Regions from separate parts of the Mesorhizobium sp. M0830 genome, predicted to be linked through region 3. Evidence: predicted binding sites of a transcription regulator. Region 3 holds the regulator's gene; each other region holds the start of a gene.
What was found. The regulator PhoB, encoded in region 3, activates phosphate uptake and scavenging genes when phosphate is short. The targets are predictions, from matches to a motif close to TGTCATNNANCTGTCAT.
Positions count from the first base shown of each region.

Region 1: the regulator PhoB is predicted to act here: its motif matches at 1,431-1,447, upstream of phnF (phosphonate metabolism transcriptional regulator PhnF).
Region 2: the regulator PhoB is predicted to act here: its motif matches at 1,932-1,948, upstream of olsB (l-ornithine N(alpha)-acyltransferase).
Region 4: the regulator PhoB is predicted to act here: its motif matches at 2,550-2,566, upstream of NKI20_RS32020 (alkaline phosphatase D family protein).

Region 1 is NZ_JAMYOR010000051.1:34,416-38,300, reverse strand. It holds gene NKI20_RS25015 (zinc-binding alcohol dehydrogenase family protein) at 1-327, shown strand, start outside; gene phnF (phosphonate metabolism transcriptional regulator PhnF) at 656-1,405, opposite strand; gene phnG (phosphonate C-P lyase system protein PhnG) at 1,527-1,988, shown strand; gene phnH (phosphonate C-P lyase system protein PhnH) at 1,988-2,599, shown strand; gene NKI20_RS24995 (carbon-phosphorus lyase complex subunit) at 2,601-3,713, shown strand; gene fosX (FosX/FosE/FosI family fosfomycin resistance hydrolase) at 3,710-3,885, shown strand, end outside.
Region 2 is NZ_JAMYOR010000014.1:114,504-118,388, forward strand. It holds gene NKI20_RS11580 (ATP-binding protein) at 1-1,830, shown strand, start outside; gene olsB (l-ornithine N(alpha)-acyltransferase) at 2,012-2,887, shown strand; gene NKI20_RS11590 (trimeric intracellular cation channel family protein) at 2,966-3,598, opposite strand; gene grpE (nucleotide exchange factor GrpE) at 3,715-3,885, opposite strand, start outside.
Region 3 is NZ_JAMYOR010000003.1:178,327-182,211, forward strand. It holds gene pstB (phosphate ABC transporter ATP-binding protein PstB) at 1-414, shown strand, start outside; gene phoU (phosphate signaling complex protein PhoU) at 440-1,147, shown strand; gene phoB (phosphate regulon transcriptional regulator PhoB) at 1,167-1,856, shown strand; gene eglC (endo-1,3-1,4-beta-glycanase EglC) at 2,388-3,800, shown strand; gene NKI20_RS03600 (type I secretion system permease/ATPase) at 3,865-3,885, shown strand, end outside.
Region 4 is NZ_JAMYOR010000097.1:3,836-7,720, reverse strand. It holds gene NKI20_RS32035 (hypothetical protein) at 1-347, opposite strand, end outside; gene NKI20_RS32030 (TetR/AcrR family transcriptional regulator) at 391-1,008, opposite strand; gene NKI20_RS32025 (MFS transporter) at 1,083-2,366, shown strand; gene NKI20_RS32020 (alkaline phosphatase D family protein) at 2,638-3,885, shown strand, end outside.

The sequences.
Region 1 (3,885 bases), on a different contig from region 3:
TTCGACGCCACCGGCAACACCCAGTCGGTGCGGTCGGCTTTCGCCCATGTCGCGCATGGCGGAACATTGGTGCTGGTCAGCGTCGTCAAGGACGACATCAGCTTTTCCGATCCGGAATTCCACAAACGTGAAATGACATTGATCGGCAGCCGCAATGCGTTGCGCGCCGATTTCGACCATGTCGCCGCCTCGATCCGCAACGGCGCCGTTCCGCTGGCAAAACTCGTCACCCACCGCACCACGCTTTCCGGCACGCCACACGATCTGTCCCGCTGGGCGCATGAGAAATCAGGACTGATCAAGGCTGTGATCGAGGTGGGAGCATAACTTAGCAGGCGGTGAACCCGGCCCGAATTGACGACGCCCCGCGCAGATCGACCCCCACTCCGTCTCGGCTTCGCCGAGCCACCTCTCCCCCGATCGACGGGGTAGAGGAAGGTGCGAGCCTATTGCGGCCAACGCTCCTCAACCAGACTCCCTCCTTCTCCCGCCGCCAGCGGGCTCCTTCCTCTCCCTCCGGAGGGGGGAGAGGTGGCTCGGCGAAGCCGAGACGGAGTGGGGGAAGGCGGTCCTCAAACGCCAAGCCGCTGACAGGGGAGCGCGCGACCGATCAGCGCGAGTCAGAAGTCACGGTCTCGCATAAGGCCGGCACTCCCTACAGCGCCGAGAGCTTCAGCTCCACCCGTTCTGCCGGAAACCTGGACTCGGAAAACTGGATCGGCTGGCCATCCGGCGTGACGTTGACAGCGACTGTAACCAGCACGATGGCGCCCGGTTGCAGGTCGAGGTCTGCAAGGTCCGCCGCATCGGCGTGGCGCGCCGATAGCACGGTCGATTGCCTGAGATAGTCGTCGATGCCGAACCGGGCGAGCGATGCGGTGATCGAGCCGGTCTCCGCCATTGCAGCATCGATACCGGCAAAGCGCCGGGCATCGAACCAGCCGGCAGCGCGCGACACAGGCCGTCCGTCGGCTTCGCCGCGCGTTTCCAGGCGGATCACATCGGCTCCCTTGGCGAGCCCCAGCCCCTCGGCGACGCGCTGGCTGGCCGGCTCGACCGAGGACGCCAGCAGGACGATATGCCGTTCCGATGTCTGCCCTTGCAGGCCCGTTGAAAAGCGTGTGCGCGCACCGATGGGATAGGACAGCCGCCTGCGCGACAGCACGAAGGTGCCGCGCCCCTGCTCGGCCCGCAGCACCCCTTCCTGCACAAGGGCCGATATGGCGCTGCGCACGGTGTGGCGGTTGACGCCATAGCGCTCAGCCAGTGCCATCTCCGGCGGCAGCGCGGCGCTTTCTGCGAAATCGCCGACGGCGATCGCCTGCAGGATCTTCTCGGCGATCTGCCGCCACAGCGAGACGCCGCTGCGCCGCTCGATGCTGTCCGCTGCCAGCCGCCCGACCATTGATTGCCCCCAGTCTTCAAGTGCTTGTCATCCACCCGTCATGGACTCGCGCTAGATAATAGGTATAATTTGTATAGTTGTCTATATCAATAGACAAATTTGGCGAAGAGGAATGTTGCTGATGCGAGGACAGGAAGCCCGCGATCAAGCCGAACGCAAGGCCGCCATGGCAACCCTGGCGCAATCCGGCGGCGACGACATCGTTCGGCTCTGGAACGAGGCCGGACTGCCTTCGGACGCAGAACTGCTGCGCGGCCCCGAAACCGGCCTGGTCACCGTACGCGGCCGCATCGGCGGTGGGGGCGCGCCCTTCAATGTCGGCGAGGCGACCGTCACCCGCGCCACCGTCCGGCTGCCGTCCGGACAGGTCGGCCATTGCTATGCGCTTGGCCGCGACAAGCAGAAGGCGAAGCTGGCGGCCATCGCCGACGCACTGTGGCAGGACCCGGCCCGCCGCGCCGAGGTCGAGACCGGGCTGATAGCGCCTCTGCGGTCGGCCCTGACCACGGCGCATGAACGCCGCCGCGCCGAGACGGCGGCAACGAAGGTGGATTTCTTCACCATGGTACGCGGAGAAGACTGATGGACATCGCATCGCAATCGATCGAGGGCGGCTTCGCCGATCCGGTCTTCAACGCACAGACCGTGTTCCGCGCTGTCATGGAGGCGATGGCGCGGCCTGGCAGCGTGCAGCCGTTGCCCGCCTTTGCCCGTCCGCCGGCGCCGCTGTCGGCGACCGCCGGTGCCATTGCGCTGGCGCTTTGCGACAATGACACCCCGCTCTGGCTCGACCCGGCTTTACAGGCTTCCCCTGCCATCAAATCCTGGCTTGGTTTCCACACCGGCGCGCCATTGGCCAACACGCCGGCCGATGCGCATTTCGCGTTGATCGCAGCCCCGGCCGAGATGATGGCGCTCGACGGTTTTTCGCAAGGCACGCAGGACTATCCCGACCGTTCGACCACATTGGTCCTGCAGGTCAGCGATCTCGTCTCCGGCACGCCTCTGTCGCTCGAAGGTCCCGGCATCGAAACCAGCGCCACGATCGCGCCGGCGCAGATGCCGCGTCATTTCGTCGAGCAGTGGAAGCAGAATATCAAGCGTTTTCCGCGCGGTGTCGACATCATCCTCGCCACCACTGATGGCATTGCCTGCCTGCCGCGCACGACGCGCATCAAGACGATGGAGGCGTAATATGTATGTCGCGGTAAAAGGCGGCGAAGCCGCCATTGCCAATGCCCACACCCTGCTTGCCGACCGCCGGCGCGGCGACCGTTCTGTGCCCGCACTTCGCCTCGACCAGATCGTCGAGCAGCTGGCGCTCGGCGTCGACCGGGTGATGAGCGAAGGCTCGCTCTACGACCGGGAACTGGCGGCACTCGCCATCGTCCAGGCGCGCGGCGACATGATCGAGGCAATCTTCCTGGTACGCGCCTATCGCACCACGCTGCCGCGCTTCGGCTACACCAAGCCTATCGACACCGCCACCATGCTGGTCGAGCGGCGCGTGTCGGCGACTTACAAGGACCTGCCTGGCGGCCAGTTGCTCGGCCCGACCTTCGACTACACCCACCGGCTGCTCGATCCCGAGCTTGCCGCCGGCGCCGACGTCGCCGAGCCGCTGCAGCGCGAGACCGAAGCGCAAGCCATGCCGCGCGTCTCGGCCATCCTTGCCCGCGAAGGCCTGATCGAACCGGACGGCGACATGCCGCAGGATCACGTCCCCGGCGACATCACCCGCGAGCCGCTGGAGTTCCCGATGGCGCGCGACATCCGCCTGCAGGCGCTGTCGCGCGGCGACGAGGGCTTCCTGCTGGCGCTCGGCTATTCCACACAGCGCGGCTATGCCCGCAATCATCCCTTTGTCGGCGAAATCCGCATCGGCGAGGTCGAGCTGGAACTCGACGTGCCCGAACTGCCTTTTGCTGTCCCGCTCGGCACTGTGCGCATCACCGAATGCCAGATGGTCAACCAGTTCAAGGGTTCGGCCAAGGCGCCGCCGCAATTCACCCGCGGCTACGGCCTCGTCTTCGGCCAGAGCGAGCGCAAGGCGATGGCGATGGCGCTCTGCGACCGGGCGCTGCGCGCCAGCGAGTTGGGCGAGGATGTCGTCGCTGCTGCCCAGGATGAGGAGTTCGTCATCTCGCATTCCGACAACGTTCAGGCGACCGGCTTCGTCGAACATCTGAAGCTGCCGCACTATGTCGACTTTCAGGCCGAACTCGACCTCGTGCGCCGCATGCGTGCCGAATACGACGCCCGCGAAAACCCTACGAAGGCCGAAGAGAAGCGGGAGGCTGCGGAATGATCGAAGGCCTCTCCCACATGACCTTTATCGTCCGCGATCTCGACCGGATGACCGAGATCCTCGAGGGCATACTCGACGCCCGAGAGGTCTATGCCAGCGGTGCCGAACAGTTCTCGCTGTCGCGCGAAAAGTTCTTCCTGATCGGCGACATCTGGGCCGCCATCATGGAGGG
Region 2 (3,885 bases), on a different contig from region 3:
GCCGATCTCGTCGAAACCGATCAGCGCGACCTTGCAGGCAAGACCCTGGCGGAACTCGGCATCGAGGTCGGCATCGTCCCTGATGCCGCCTTTTCCGATCATGAATGCCTGAGTTCCACCGATGTCGCCATCAATACGCCCAGCGGCCCGCGTTGGTTTTCGTGGATCGAACTATCGGTGCGCGACAAGGACACCGGCGCCGTTTCGCATCGCGCCATCGCCCGCGACATCACCGCCCGCAAACGCGCCGAATCCTCGCTGATCACCGCACGCGAACGGGCCGAATACGCCAGCCAGGCCAAATCGCGCTTCCTCGCCACCGTCAGCCATGAAATTCGCACGCCGATGAACGGCATCATGGGCATGGCCAGGCTGCTGGCGGACACCAGCCTGTCGCCGGAGCAGCAGACCTATGTCGGCGCCGTCTCGACCTCAGCCAGCGCATTGCTTGCCCTGATCGAGGATCTTCTCGACTATTCCAAGATCGAAGCCGGGCGCTTCGACCCGGAGCCGCAGCCGATGTCGGTGCGCGAGATCGCCGATAACATCATCGAGTTGCTGGCCGCGCGCGCCTTCGCCAAGGATATCGGGCTGGGCTGCTATGTCGAACCCGACGTGCCACAGTTGATCACTGCCGATCCGGGCAGGGTCAGGCAGGTGCTGCTCAACCTTATCGGCAACGCCATCAAGTTCACCGACAGCGGCGGCGTGTTGGTGAGCGTTGCGCGTGTGCGCGCCGAAACCACCGACCGCATTTGCTTCACCATCGCCGATACCGGTCCGGGCCTGCACGATGAGGATCTGGACCGCATTTTCGAGGAGTTCGAGCAAGCCGACGGCACGTCGACGCGTGCGCATGGCGGGGCCGGTCTTGGCCTTGCCATCTCCAAACGCCTGGTGGCCGCCATGGGCGGCACGATCTCGGTGTCCAGCCGGATCGGCCAGGGATCCGAGTTCGTCTTCGAGATCCCGGCGATAGCAGCCACCGAGGCACAGCAGGGCCGCCAAAACGCGCTTTCGGGCAGGCGCGCGGTGATCCTTTCGAAAAACGCTGTCGAGGCTGATGCCATCGCCCGCACCATCCGCGCCAATGGCGGCGCGGTCGACCTCGCCACCACCGCCGCGCAAGCCGCACCCTTCGCCGCCGGCTGCGATGCGCTTCTGGTCGATGCGGCCATGGAAGAAAGCGACGGAAGGCTGCTCAAGCGCCTGCGCCTGAGCGGTTTTTCCCACTGCGAGGCCATCACGCTGATCGCGCCGACCGACCGCGGCATGCTCGGCGAGTTCCGCGCCAGCGGCTACGCAACTTTCCTGGCCAGGCCGGTGCGTGGCGGAACGCTTCTGCGTGTGCTGTTGAGCAGCCATGCCCCAAGCCTCGCCCAGCCGCAGCTGGAAAAGCGTGGCGGGCCGACACTTCGCACCGTCAGCAACCGACAGCGGGGCCTGTCGGTGCTGATCGCCGAGGACAATGACATCAACGCCATGCTGGCCCGCGCCACGCTGTTGAAGGCCGGGCATCGCGTCAAAGTGGTCGGCAACGGCAAGGCCGCCGTCGAGGCTGTCACGGGCGCCGGGCACAACCACCGCTTCGACGTGGTTCTGATGGACCTGCACATGCCGGTCATGGACGGATTGGACGCGATTGCCGCCATCCGCCGCCATGAAGAAGAAACCGCAATGTCGCCGGTGCCGATCATGGTGCTGTCGGCCGACAGCCAGGAAAAGACCCGCCATGCGGTGTTGGCTCATGGCGCCAGCGGCTTTGTCGCCAAGCCGCTCGACCCTGAGGCGCTGGTCAATGCCGTCGAGGGACAGGTCGTCGCGGCCTGAGTTTTTCACCGTCCAATCCGCGCCACGCGCTCACGTAACGTAGTCGGTTGATCGCATTCGCCAGCCGACGAAGTATTGCCCGCAAGGCCGCATCACGGTACTGTCACAATCCTGTTGCACCTACACCGTATCCCCGTGCCAAGAGGGATGGCTCGAAGGAGAATCACTCGTGCATACAGTTATGCCGGAATGTGACACTCGGCCGAACGCCAGCAGCGCGCTGCTTGCCGGACGTAACGCCGATTGCGTCATGAAGGGCGCAGCACTGGGCCGTATAGGTAATCTTGAAGTGCGACTCGCTCGCAACGAAGCCGAGATCGCGGCCGCGCAGGAAGTGCGCTACCGGGTGTTCTACGACGAACTTGGCGCCAGAAAAGACCTGTTCCAGACCCATGACCGCCGTGATGCCGACCGGTTCGACCCGCTCTGCGACCACCTGCTGGTTTTGGACACCACGCTTTCCGGCCCCGAACATCGCCGCATCGTCGGCACCTATCGGCTGCTGCGGCAAGAAATCGCGGCCACCGCCGGAGGGTTCTATTCGGAAGGTGAATTCGAACTGACCAAGCTCATCGCCCGTCACCCCGGCCAGCGTTTTCTCGAACTCGGCCGCTCCTGCGTTTTGCCGGAATACCGCTCGAAGCGCACTATCGAGGCATTGTGGCAAGGCATCTGGGCTTACATCAACCACTACGAAATCGGTGTGATGACTGGTTGTGCTTCGTTCCACGGCACCGTGCCGGCGGCGCATGCCGAGGCACTCACCTACCTCGCCCACCACTGCCGGACGAATTCGGCCTGGGATGTGCGCGCGGTGTCCGGGCGTTACTGCTCGATGGACCTGATGCCGATCGAGGCGGTCAACACCAAGGCGGCAATCGCGGCAATGCCGCCCTTGGTCAAGGGCTATCTGCGCGTTGGCGCCCGCATCGGCGATGGCTGCGTCATCGACCGCGAATTCTCGACGGTCGACGTCTTCGTCGTGATGCCGGTCAAGGAAATCGGCGCCCGCTACGTCAACTATTATGGCGGGGAAGCCCAGCGCTTCGCAGCCTGATGGCGAATAGCGAGAACTACGCCGCAATCCTGCGGGCTGCTATCCCTATTCGCTACTCCCTATTCGCTATTCGCTCCTTCACGGAATATCTTCCGGGCGCCGGCCGGGTCGGCTCTTGTAGGACGGAAACGACCAGCCGAATTTGAGCGCGCCGCCACGCACAAGGAACGCCGCGGCAAAACCGGCGAGGTCCGAAGTGAGCGGCGGCAGCCCGGCAAGGTCGCCAAGTGTATAGAGGCCGGCACCGGCAAGGGCTGCTGTGACGTAGATTTCGGGCCTGAGCAGCACCGATGGCTCGCCGGCCAGGAGATCGCGCAGAATGCCGCCGGAGGTGGCTGTGAGCACGCCGGTTATGACGGAGACGACCGGCGAACCGGTAATCGCCAGTCCCTTGGCGGCGCCCATCACCGAAAAGGCGGCGAGCCCGATGGCGTCGAGCCAGAGCAGCCATTTCCAGCGGGATTCGACGCGATGTGCGCCGAAGAAGACGAGCGCCGCAACCACTGCGCAGATCAGCACATAGCTGGAGTTGGCGACCCAGAAAACCGGCAGGTTGAGGATGACGTCGCGAAGCGTGCCGCCGCCGATCCCGGTGACGCTGGCCAGGAACAGGAAACCGATGATGTCGAGCTGTTTGCGCGAAGCCGCAAGCGCCCCGGTCGCGGCGAAGACAGCGACACCGGCATAATCGAGAAGCGCGATGGGGTTCATGAAGCGAACAATGAAAGAGTGAGTAGCGAATAGCGAGTAGGGAATAGCACGAAGCCGCGCAGCAACTCTTGCGTATTTCCTATTCGCTCCTCGCTACTCCCTATTCGCTTGTCCGTTCAGGCGTCTTTCTCAGCCTGCTCGTTCACCGGCCCCGGCTCGACCGGCGCTTCAGCGGCGGCAAACTTCGGACCGCCCTTGGCGACGCCGACCATGGCCGGGCGCAGAACCCGCTCGCCGATCGAATAGCCCGGCTGCACGACCTGGACGACGGTGTTGGCCGGAACATC
Region 3 (3,885 bases):
CTGAGCAAGTCGGAGATGGACGGCCGCGTCGAGCAGGCGCTGAAGCGCGCGGCACTCTGGACCGAGGTCAAGGACAAGCTCGACGCCAGCGGCCTCAGCCTCTCCGGCGGCCAGCAGCAGCGGCTCTGCATCGCCCGCACCGTGGCGGTGAAGCCGGAAGTCATCCTGCTCGACGAGCCCGCCTCGGCGCTCGACCCGCTGTCGACCGCCAAGATCGAGGAACTGATCGACGAGTTGCAAGCCGACTACACGATCGTCATCGTCACCCACAACATGCAGCAGGCGGCGCGCGTATCGAAGCAGACGGCCTTCATGTATCTGGGCGAGCTGGTCGAGTTCGACCGCACGGAGAGGATCTTCACGTCGCCCCGCGAGAAGCGCACGCAGGACTACATCACCGGCCGCTTCGGCTGAGCTCAGGCATACGAGGAACAGGATAATGAGCGAACATACAGTCGCTTCTTTCGACGAGGATCTCGGTCAGATCAGCAGGCTCATCAGCGACATGGGCGATCTCGCTAGCTCGATGGTCGGCGGTGCGACCAAGGCGCTCTTGAATTCCGACAACGCCTTGGCACAGCGCGTCGTCTCCGACGACGCGATCATGGACGCGCGCCAGCGCGAGCTCGACGACCGTGCCATCACGCTGATCGCCAAGCGGCAGCCGATGGCCGATGATCTGCGCCATGTCGTCGGTTCTATCCGCATGGCCGGCGATCTCGAACGCATCGGCGACCTTGCCAAGAACATCGCCAAGCGTGTCGGCACTGTCGGCCTCAGCGTCACGCCGCGCGACCTTTCGCACTCGATCGATGGAATGGCACAACTGGTGCTGATCCAGGTGCAGGGCGTCATCGAGGAATATGCGGCGCGTGACGCCGCCGCGCTGGCGAAACTGCGTGCCGACGACGAACGCATCGACGTCAAATACACCTCCGTGTTCCGCGAGCTTCTCACCTATATGATGGAAGACCCGCGCAACATCACCGCGTGCACGCATCTTTTGTTCTGCGCCAAGAACCTCGAGCGCATCGGCGACCACGTCACCAACATCGCGGAAAATGCCTATTATGTTTTGACCGGCACCCAGCTGCCGGCCAATCGTCCGAAACAGGACGAGACGACAATGTCCGCGCCCGCGGCATGACGACAGGGGTAACCAGCCGATGATCGCGCCACGCATCATGGTGGTGGAGGACGAGGAGCCGCTAGGCGTGCTGCTCCGCTATAATCTGGAGTCCGAGGGCTATCAGGTCGAGGTCGTGACGCGTGGCGACGAGGCCGAGATCCGGCTGCAGGAGAACGTGCCTGACCTTCTGGTGCTCGACTGGATGGTGCCGGCGGTTTCCGGCATCGAACTCTGCCGGCGCCTGCGAATGCGTCCCGAGACCGAGCGGCTGCCGATCATCATGCTGACCGCGCGCGGCGAGGAGAGCGATCGCGTGCGGGGCCTCTCGACCGGCGCCGACGATTATCTGGTCAAGCCGTTTTCGACACCGGAGTTCATGGCCAGGGTCAAGGCGCTGTTGCGCCGTGCCAAGCCGGAACTGCTGTCCAGCGTGCTGAAGGTCGGCGACATCGTGCTCGATCGAGAATCGCACCGGGTCTATCGCAAGAAGAGCGAGATCCGGCTCGGGCCGACCGAATTCCGCCTGCTCGAATTCATGATGCGCCATCCCGGCCGCGTGTTCTCGCGTAGCCAACTGCTCGACAACGTCTGGGGCGAAACGATCTACATCGACGAACGCACGGTGGACGTGCATGTCGGCCGGCTGCGCAAAGCCGTCAACAACGGCCGCATGCCCGACGTCATCCGCACCATTCGGGGCGCAGGCTACGCGATCAGGGAAGACTAGCCGATAGATCGGAACCAAGGTTCAAATTCGATCAGCAGGTCGTCGCCAATGGCCACGCGATGGCAGACATTCAAGCAGGCGGGATCGAAGTCTAAACTGCCCTTCGCGGGGCTCGGCGCGTAGCTTGACTGGCTGGCGATTGCCCTCCGATCTCCCAATTCGCTTTTCTGCCAGGCTGGCCGCAGGAAGCACGGCCCGTGACACTTTAGTTGGTCACATTGCTATCTTGCCCGCAGACCTCCGATCAAAGTTGCGCGCCTCAAGAAACAATTTGAACTAATATGGCTATGTGCCCGCCAGAGGATGTGGTTTCGCATAAATGCGCAATTTTATTAAAAAAGTTCCTCAGACTAAGAATGAGTTTCTCTCCTCTTTATCGATTGTATGTGCTCCGAATAGTCAATACGATCTTGCATTGGATGACGATTCCGCGGGAACGATCTCGTTCGTTGCAACGTTGCTTTGAAAGCGGTCGCCGGACCTTGCGCCGAACGACTTGATCAGGTCGGGCACTAAGAGGAAGGATTTCTGATGAGCACGGTCTTAAACGCCAAAGGTATTCCTCTTCCCTACACCGGCGCGTCCAGTCATTGGTTCTCGGCAACCGGAGCCGGGGCCGAACTGCATGGCACCTCAGGCAACGACTCGTTCTGGGGAGACACCGGCGTCAATGTCACGATGTATGGTGGCGCCGGCGACGACTACTATCACCTCTATTCCACCAACAATAAGGTGGTCGAAGATCCCGGGGCCGGGATCGACACGATCGACACCTGGATGAGCTACAAGCTCCCCGACAATTTCGAGAACCTGGTCGTTACCGGCGCCAATCGATATGCGTTCGGAAATGCGTTGGACAACATCATCAAGGGCGGGTCGGGTCATCAGACGCTGGATGGCGGCAAGGGAAATGATGTCCTGATCGGCGGTGACGGCGCCGACACTTTCGCCATCTCCAAAGGAAATGGAAGCGATCTTATCTTCGATTTCGGTGCGACCGATGTGGTGCGCCTTAACGGCTATGACTTCACTTCGTTCGATGCCGTCCGTTCGCAGATGGTTCAGGTGGAATCGAACGTGATGCTGAACCTCGGATCTGACGAGATCCTGGTGTTCAAGAATACGACCATCGACAAGTTGCAGCCCACCCAGTTCGAACTGCCGATAGACAAGTCCGGAATGACGCTGTCCTTCGCCGACGAATTCAACACGCTGAGCCTTCGGGACGGGCAGGACGGCACCTGGAATTCCAATTTCTCGTGGGGCGCGCCGAACGGCAGCACATTGAGCAGCAATGGCGAGTTGCAATGGTATATCGACGCCAATTACGGGCCGACGAGTTCCGTCCACCCGTTCAGCGTTGAAAACGGCGTCCTCATCATCACCGCCGCGCAGGCGCCGGAGGACATCAAGCCTCTGATCAACAACTACGAATACACATCGGGGATACTGACGACCCACGACAGCTTCGCGCAAACCTACGGCTATTTCGAAATGCGGGCGGACCTGCCCGAAACGGCCGGAGCCTGGCCGGCCTTCTGGCTGCTTCCGGAAGACGGATCGTGGCCGCCGGAGCTGGACGTCGTCGAAACGCGCGGTCAGGATCCGAACACGCTTTTCATGACAGCGCACACCAATGAGACGGGAGAGCACACGAAGGTTTCGTCCACGGTGAACGTTGCGGACACTGACGGTTTCCACACCTATGGCCTGCTCTGGACAAAGGATGAGCTTGTCTGGACCTATGACGGTGTGAAGGTCGCCCAAGCGGCGACGCCGTCCGACATGCACGACCCCATGTACATACTGGCCAATCTCGCGGTCGGCGGCATTGCCGGCCAGCCTCCTGACCATCTGGCTACTCCAGCGGAGATGAAAATCGACTATATCCACGCCTATACGCTGGACCAACCCTTGGACATGGCAAGCGACCACTCGCTCTAAGCGGCGGCTTCATGTTTGAGGCCATTAGCCGTCAGGGAGCGCGGGGATGATTGGAGAGTCCAGTTTGCAGGCAGTTTTCAGGCGC
Region 4 (3,885 bases), on a different contig from region 3:
ATGACGGCAAAGGGCACTGCGGTCTCGCCCTTGGTCTCGACGCGCCATTCGATCTTGGCTCCGGATGAATTGAAACCGGAAAAGCTCTCCCAGACGGTCGTCATGTCGCCACCGGGCGGAAAACCGTAGAACAGCGATTCACGAGCATCGTCATAGGCAATCAGCACAGGATAGCCGCGGTAGCCCGAACAGGCGAGGTCGGCCCAGTCGCCGTCGCCTTCCTCGGCCTGCGCGTAAGTCACGCAGTCCTTCTTCGAGTCGAGATCGGTGTAGGCGCTTGCAATGCCGTCGGCGTGTGCGGCCTGGCAGAAGCCCGCGAGAGTGAGCAGAATCAGCAGGCTGCGCATCGCGGACACTCCGTTGCAGGCCATCGCAGCGTAGCGCCAAATGCTATTTCTTCAAGCTGGCTTCAATCAGCAGATCGGCGTTGCGGGCGACCGCTTTTGCCGGACCGCCGAGCCCGAACAACTGACCGCTGATATAGGCACCCTCGATCAGGAGCAGCAGGCCATCGCCGAGCGTGTCAGGGTCTTGGGCGCCCATCGCAACCGCCATGGCGCGCAGGCGGCGGCGCAGTTCCTGCTTGTTGGCCTCGCTGACCACGCGGGCCGGATGGCTGTGGTCGGGATATTCGACCGCCGCATTGGTCATGCCGCAGCCGCGGTAGTCAGCCACTTGCGTTCGCTTGCCGATGCGGGTCAGGAAAGCCTTGATCTGCGCGCGCGGGTCGCCGGGATGAGCGGCGACAGCCTCATCGAAACGCTCCCAGTATTCACGGTCGTATTGCCTGAGATAGGAAGCGGCCAGTTCATCCTTGGAGGGGAAGCTGCGATAGAGGCTGGGCTTGGTGACGCCGGCGCGTTTGACGATCTCGTCGACGCCGATCGCCCTGATGCCGCGCCGGTAGAACAGATCATAGGCGACATCGAGAATCTTCTTGGCGGCTTTCGGCGGCGCCGATGCATGATCGTCGCTGATGGTCAGATCAATATTTTTGTCCGTTGGCATCGTGTGACTCGATTGACAATGTTACCGATCGGTACGTATACCTGTTCCCACTCTGCAACGTACCGGTCAGTAACATGATAACTCAATCTCGTGCCTTTGGCCAGCGCTACGCCTTCGTCGTGGTTGGCATCATCTTTCTCTGCCTGCTGGTCGCGGCCGGCCTGCGGTCCGCACCCGCCGTCATGATGCTGCCGCTGGAGAACAGCTTTGGCTGGCGGCGAGACGTCATCTCGCTGGCTGCTGGTGTCGGCATCCTGCTTTACGGTCTCACCGGTCCGTTTGCCGCGGCCCTGATGGAGCGCATCGGGCTGCGCCGCACGCTGCTCGCCTCCCTGATGGTGATGTCAGGCTCCACCGCGCTCAGCCTGCTGATGACCAAGCCCTGGCATCTGTTCATCACCTGGGGCGTGTTCTCGGGCATTGGTTCCGGCGCTGTCGCCAGCGTGCTCGGCGCCACCATCGTCAATCGCTGGTTCAAGACCAATCGCGGCCTTGTCATGGGACTGATGTCGGCCTCAAGCGCCTCTGGCATGCTGGTGTTCCTGCCGATGATCGCCGCGCTGGCGCAGTCGGGTGGCTGGCAGCCGGTCGTCGTTGCGGTGGCGTGCCCCACCGCGGCCCTGATACCGCTGGTCTGGCTGCTGGTGCCGGAACGGCCGGCCTCGATCGGCATGGTGCGCTACGGCGCCGAGGCCGACGACGTGCCGCCGGCTCCGCCCGCGTCACAGGGCAATTTCCTCGCGCATACGTTCTCGACGTTGCGCCGCGCCGCCGGCACGAGGGTATTCTGGTATCTGTTCGCCACCTTCTTCGTCTGCGGCTTCACCACCAACGGGCTGGTCGGCACGCATCTGATCGCGTTCTGCGGCGACATGGGCATCGGCGAGGTGCAGGCCGCCGGCCTGCTGTCGATGATGGGCATTTTCGACCTGATCGGCACGACACTGTCGGGCTGGCTTACCGACCGCTACGATCCGCGCAAGCTGCTTGGCGTCTATTACGGCATTCGTGGCCTGTCGCTGATCTATCTGCCCTATTCCGGCTTCTCGGCGACCAGCCTGATCATCTTCGCGGTGCTCTACGGCCTCGACTGGATCGCCACCGTGCCGCCGACGCTGAGGCTCGCCAACGAGGCGTTCGGCGATCGCAGCGGACCGATCGTGTTCGGTTGGATCGTCGCCGGCCACCAGATCGGCGCGGCCACCGCCGCCGCTTTCGGCGGCACCATGCGCGAGCTGCAAGGCAACTACGAACTGGCCTTCCTGATTGCCGGCATGACGGCAATTGCCGCGGCGTGTATCTCGCTGCTGATCAATACAAGCCGGCCAGCGTTTGAACCGGAGCCGAGAGCGGCTTAGCCGCGACGGCGGAGCGCTAATCTCCCCCCTTGAGGGGGAGATGGCCGCGAAGCGGCCAGAGGGGGTCGGTCCGACCGGGCTCTGCCTCCTGGTGCAGATGGAGGTCGGCGCTCTATGCGCGGCGACCCCCTCTGTCGCCTTCGGCGACATCTCCCCCTCGAGGGGGGAGATCACCCTGTTCACTGTTATCAAACCTTCATCATCCCGAGATGCGCCTGAAACATTGACGCTGGATCCTGGTGGCACCGTTCAAGCCATCCAGGAAACAGCCATGAACAAGCTTTCGATGACCCGCCGCGCCTTCGTCACGTCCGCCAGCGCCGTTGGCTTGGCCGGCGTTTCGAGCCTGGCACTGCCATACTATTCGCGCGCCAATCAGCGGCCGGCCTTCACACATGGCGTCCAGTCGGGCGATGTCGACGCCACCAGCGGCATGGTTTGGACGCGCACCGACCGCCCGTCGCGCGTCATGTTCGAGGTGTCGTCGACGGAGAATTTCACCAATGCGACGCGCCTTGCGCCGCTCGATACGTCGCCGGCCAGCGATTACACCGTCAAACGGCTGCTCACCGACCTCGCTTCAGACCAGGACATCTTCTACCGCATGACATCAGCCGATCTCGCCGACATCAACGCCGTTTCGGAGCCGATCACCGGTCGCTTCAGGACGGCGCCGGCCTCGAAGCGAGACATCCGCTTTGCCTGGTCGGGCGACACGGCCGGCCAGGGCTGGGGCATCGACGAGACCGGCATGAAGACCTACGCCACGATCGGCAGGCACACGCCCGATTTCTTCCTGCACTCGGGCGACACCATCTATGCCGACGGCGCCATGAAGGACGAGGTCGACCTGCCCGGCGGCGGCAAGTGGAAGAACGTCGTGCTGATCGACGGCAAGCGCAAGGTCGCCGAGACGCTGGACGAATACCGGGACCAGTGGAAATACAACATGATGGACCGGAACGTGCTCGGCTTGAGCGCCATCTGCCCGACCTTCTACCAGTGGGACGACCACGAAGTTCTGAACAACTGGTCGGATTCGAAGAATCTCAGCGCCGACAATCGCTATACGGAAAAATCCATCCACGTGCTGGCGGCCCGCGCGGCGCGCGCCTTTCATGAGATGACGACGATCCGCTATGAACCCTCCGAGCCCGGCCGCATCTATCGCAAGATCGCTTACGGGCCGCTGCTCGACGTGTTCTTTCTCGATATGCGGTCCTATCGCGGCCCCAACGGTCCGGACATGCAAGATGAGATGACCCCGCAATCGCGCATGCTGGGCGAACAGCAGACGAAATGGCTGAAGCGCGAGCTGGCCAATTCGAAGGCGACCTGGAAAATCATCGCCGCGGACATGCCGCTCGGCCTCGTCGTCTGGGATGACGGCACCAAGAAGGTCGGCGCCGAAGCGGTCAGCAATGGCGATAATGGCTTGCCAAAGGGACGCGAGCTCGAGATCGCCGACCTGCTGCGCTTCATCAAAAACGCCGGCATCAGCAACACAGTCTGGCTGACC